Regions from separate parts of the Geobacillus zalihae genome, predicted to be linked through region 2. Evidence: riboswitches for the same ligand, from Rfam matches in the RefSeq annotation. Region 2 holds a riboswitch; the other holds the start of a gene.

Region 1 (2,469 bases), 160 kb from region 2:
GGCAGCCCTAAATGCTCTTTCGGCGTTACGTAACAAAGCATCGCCGTTCCATAAGCGCCGATGATCGCGGCGCCAATCGCTGACGTAATATGGTCATACCCGGGCGCGATGTCGGTGACAAGCGGCCCTAACGTATAAAACGGCGCCCCGTGGCAAATTTCCTGTTCCTGCTCGACATTTTCGCGAATTTTATGCATTGGAATATGTCCGGGCCCTTCGATCATCACCTGCACATCATGCTTCCAGGCGATTTTCGTCAGCTCGCCGAGCGTCTTGAGTTCCGCAAACTGCGCCTCATCGTTCGCATCGGCGATGGAGCCGGGACGCAAGCCGTCGCCAAGGGAGATCGCGACATCGTATTGTTTCAAAATCTCGCAGATTTCTTCAAAATGCGTATACAAAAAGTTTTCTTCATGGTGGGCCAAACACCATTGGGCGATGATCGAGCCGCCGCGCGAGACAATTCCGGTCGTCCGGTTGGCGGTGAGCGGAATGTAATGAAGCCGCACACCGGCGTGGATCGTCATGTAGTCGACTCCTTGTTCAGCCTGCTCGATGAGCGTCTCGCGGTACACGTCCCATGTCAGCTTCTCCGGCACCCCTCCTACCTTTTCGAGCGCCTGATAAATCGGCACCGTTCCCACGGGGACCGGCGAATTGCGGATGATGTACTCGCGCGTTTCATGAATGTGTTTGCCGGTCGATAAATCCATGACCGTATCGGCGCCCCAACGCACCGCCCAAAGCAATTTTTCCACTTCGTCTTCAATCGATGAAGAAACAGCCGAGTTGCCGATATTGGCATTAATTTTCACATGGAAACGACGGCCGATGATCATCGGCTCACTCTCGGGGTGATTAATGTTCGCCGGAATGATCGCCCGTCCGGCCGCTACTTCCTGGCGAACGATTTCGGGGTCGATTCGTTCACGGATGGCGACGAACTCCATCTCTGGTGTGATGATTCCCCGTTTGGCGTAATGCATTTGTGTCACGGTTTTTCCGGGCTTTGCCCTCAATGGACGGCGCACGAACGGCAGCGGGCGGACGCCGGCGGTCGCTGATGGCTTCACTTCTTCGACATCGCCGCGCTCGACAATCCAGCGGCGGCGAAGAGGAGGCAAGCCTTTCTCCACGTCCGGTTCAAAATCGGGATCCGTATACGGGCCCGTCGTATCGTAGACGCGCACCGGTTTGTTTTCCACCATTCCTTGCGGCGTTTTCGTTGGCGACAAAGCAATTTCTCTCATCGGCACGCGCACATCCGGACGCGACCCTTCGATGTACACTTTGCGGCTTTCCGGAAACGACATAAACGAGCGGATGTTTTCCATGCGGCTTTCCTCCTTTGAAATGGTGGTTGAGACCTGCAGCCGCACCAGCAAAAGAGAGGCAAAAACGGGGGATATTTACGCAAAAACGGGTTCCGCAAAACGAACGGAACCCGATCAAGGCAAAAAGGCCAAATGAACAGCCTGTGCGTCCATCTGTTCCCGCTGCCTGCTTCCCTACGCTGGCATGACCCAGATCAGGTTCAAAGGGTCAAAGAACTTCATCGCGTTCTTTTCTCAGCCCGGCTCCCGGACTCCCCCAGCAGATAAGCGTATCACAATGATGACTGACTTTTTTATTTTATCAGGCAATTGGCAAAGATGCAAACCATTTTATTCCAAACGTTGACTCCCACACGTCGTTTGAAAGCCCCTCTTTCTCGAAGAAAGCGTCCTTTTCCTCACTCACACAGAAAATTTCTTCAGCATTGCCCGCATCTCGTCCGCCATCTGACCGAGCGATGTCGACGAAGAGGCGATTTCCTCGACGGAAGCCATTTGTTCCTGCGTCGCTGCCGATACGTTGGCCGCACCGGACGCTGACTGTTCGACAATATTGGTCATCTGTTGGAGTGCGTCGTTCACTTGGCGGGCATGCTCCGTCATTTGCTCGATGGCGGACGATACTTGTCCAATTTGTTTGCTCACTTGGCCGACCTCCTCGCGAATATGGGCAAATGATTGGCCGCATGCCGCCGCCACGTTCAATCCTTTCGCCACTTCGGAGATCACCTGTTCGGCAGACGCAACCGCCCGCTTCGTTTCTTCTTGAATGTAACCGATCAGCTCGGAAATTTGTTGCGCTGAGCGCGCTGATTGTTCTGCGAGCTTCCGCACTTCATCCGCGACAACCGCAAACCCTTTCCCTTGCTCGCCGGCGCGCGCCGCTTCGATCGCCGCATTGAGCGCCAACAAATTCGTCTGCGACGCAATGCCGGTGATCGCTTCCGTAATCTGTCCAATCTCGTTGGAGCGCTCCCCAAGCCCTTTCACCACCTGGCCGAGCGTTTGCACATGATCGTAAATGAACTGCATTTGCTCGGACATTTGTCCGATTGACTGCTTGCCGTCCTCTGCTTTCGCCGATGTTTTCTCAGCCCGGTGCGCCACTTCTTTCGTATGGAAAGCGACGTCGCTC
Region 2 (2,469 bases):
AGCCTTTGTAAAAGTCCATGATGAGCGAGCCAATCGTCGCCCCGACCGCGCCGAGCGATACAACGAACACATCAAAGCGCCGATAGCGGAAGGCGGCAAAGACGAGCTCGGCAAACAGCCCTTGAACGACCCCGTAAATGAGCACTTCAAGCCCCCATTGCGATCCCATGATCAGCTCGCCGGACGAAGCCGCAATCTCCGCGAGCAACGCCACCCCTGGCTTGCGAATGAGCAAATAAGCGAGCGAGGAGGCGATAAACCACATGCCGTAAATGAGTTGATCGAGATGAAACCCTACTGCTCCCACCGCGCTATATAGCGGGGCCCATAATTTGTAAATAATGCCAAACACAATCGCAATGACGATCGTCGTTAAAATATCCGCCAATTTTAACCCTTTTGTCTTCACTTCCATCCTGTTCTCCTCCTTGTCTTGCGTCAACGGCTCGCCGCCAATTCAGCCGACGGCCACTGCTCAAGCCGATACGCCATCTCCCAAAACTCGTACTCATATTCGCTGCTGATGAGGAAATGCCGCTTCATCCGATGGCGATCCTCTTCGGTGACCTCGTCAGCGATGTCGTCAAGCCGCGCGATTTGCTCTTCCACAAGCGAGCGGAACCAGTCCGAACTGTAGGTGCCGATCCATTTTTCATAAATCGGATCATTCGGGCGGCACATTTTCAAGCGCTCGCCAATTTCGTAATACAGCCAGTAGCACGGCAAAATGGCGGCGATAACATCACCGAGATGCCCTTCGTACGCCGCGCGGTACATGTGCGACGTATAGGCGTACGCCGTCGGCGCCGGAATGAACGCCGCCCTTTCCTCTTCCGTAATGCCCAAGAGCTCGGCGAACGTTTCATGCAGCGACAGCTCGGCTTCGCACGTGCTTTGTGCATGGTGCGCCAACCGGGCTGTCGTCGCCAAATCCGGCGATTTCGCCGCCCCGATCGCCTGCACGCGGGCAAAATGGCGCAAATAATAGGCATCTTGCATCACGTAATAGCGAAACTTCTCGCGCGCAAGCGTCCCTTGGCCAAGCTCCTGAACAAACGGATGGCGGAAACTCGCCTGCCAGATCGGATCGGCCGCTTGACGCAATTGTTTGGCAAATGACATTCGTTTTCCCCCTTTTTGGCAAAATAAAAACGCCGCTTCCTTTGCCGATTGGCGTAAAGAAAGCGGCGTGGGCATGCGACGTTGGCAAGGCAAAGCCTAGCCTTGCTGTGCTGCTCCTCCACTTCCCTACGCTGGCATTACCCAGATCAGGTGCTAAGGGTCTCAAAGGCACACTTTGATCTCAGCCTTTCTAAAGGCCCCCCTAGTGGATGATGGTGCAATTTTCAGTTTTCTTTACACTTAATCATACCATGGCACGAACGATTGTCAATCTTTTTTTCTCCGACGTTGCGCTATGCGTTGCAATCCGCTATGATGGAAACGCAGCAATTGACGACGGAATGGGAGTGGAAACGATGGCGAAGGTCATCCTGAAAAGAGAACGGAAAAAACGGCTTGAGCAAGGGCATCCATGGATTTTTCGAAGTGAAGTCGACCGCATCGAAGGCGATGCGACGCCGGGCGACTTCGTTGACGTTTACAATCATCAAGGTTATTGGCTGGCGAAAGGATATATCAACCCCGCTTCGCAAATCATCGTCCGCGTCTTGACGCAAAACCGAAACGATGAACTCGATGAGCGCTTTTTCATCGACCGCATCCGTCAGGCGTGGGCGTACCGTGAACGGATGATTCCCGGCGTTCGCTCCTGCCGCGCCGTCTATGGCGAAGCCGACTTTTTGCCCGGATTGATCGTCGACAAATATGAAGATGTGCTTGTTGTGCAAATTTTGGCGCTCGGCATGGAAAGGCGGAAAGACTGGATTTTGCGCGGCTTGCTTGACGTGTTTGCCCCAAGGGCCATTTATTTGCGCAACGATGTGTCCGTCCGCGAGCTTGAAGGCCTCAAACAAGAAAAAGGCTTTTGGTACGGAGAAGCGGAAACGGAAATCGAAATCGAGGAAAACGGCGTGAAATACATCGTCGATATTGAAAACGGACAAAAAACCGGCTTTTTCTTCGACCAACGGCAAAACCGCGCCGCTCTTCGTCCGCTCATCGGCCCGGAGACGACCGTGCTCGACTGCTTCACCCATACCGGCTCGTTTATGCTAAACGCTTGTCTGTATGGGGCAAAACATGCTACTGCCGTCGATATTTCTGAACATGCCATCGAAACGGCGAAACGGAACGCCGCGTTAAACGGATTCACGAACGTTGAATTTGTCGTCGCCAACGCTTTCGACTATTTGCGCGAGTCGGTGCGCGCCGGCAAACAGTGGGATGTTGTCATCATCGACCCGCCGGCGTTCGCGAAATCGGCCCATGCCGTCCCGAAGGCGCTGCGCGGCTATAAAGACATTAACTTAAACGGATTGAAGCTTGTCAAAGACGGCGGCTTTTTCG

Evidence for each region. A riboswitch is a leader RNA that binds a small molecule or an ion and turns the genes downstream of it on or off. The one in region 2 is predicted to bind thiamine pyrophosphate.
Region 1: linked by a shared signal. The riboswitch ahead of thiC (phosphomethylpyrimidine synthase ThiC) and the one ahead of tenA (thiaminase II) in region 2 are both predicted to bind thiamine pyrophosphate.

The regions. Positions count from the first base shown of each region.
Region 1 covers NZ_CP129217.1:407,054-409,522, reverse strand. Annotated here, with positions in the region: gene thiC (phosphomethylpyrimidine synthase ThiC) at 1-1,334, opposite strand, end outside; TPP riboswitch at 1,489-1,602, opposite strand; gene QWV57_RS02070 (methyl-accepting chemotaxis protein) at 1,737-2,469, opposite strand, start outside.
Region 2 covers NZ_CP129217.1:566,848-569,316, reverse strand. Annotated here, with positions in the region: gene QWV57_RS02935 (ECF transporter S component) at 1-415, opposite strand, end outside; gene tenA (thiaminase II) at 439-1,122, opposite strand; TPP riboswitch at 1,229-1,336, opposite strand; gene QWV57_RS02925 (class I SAM-dependent rRNA methyltransferase) at 1,479-2,469, shown strand, end outside.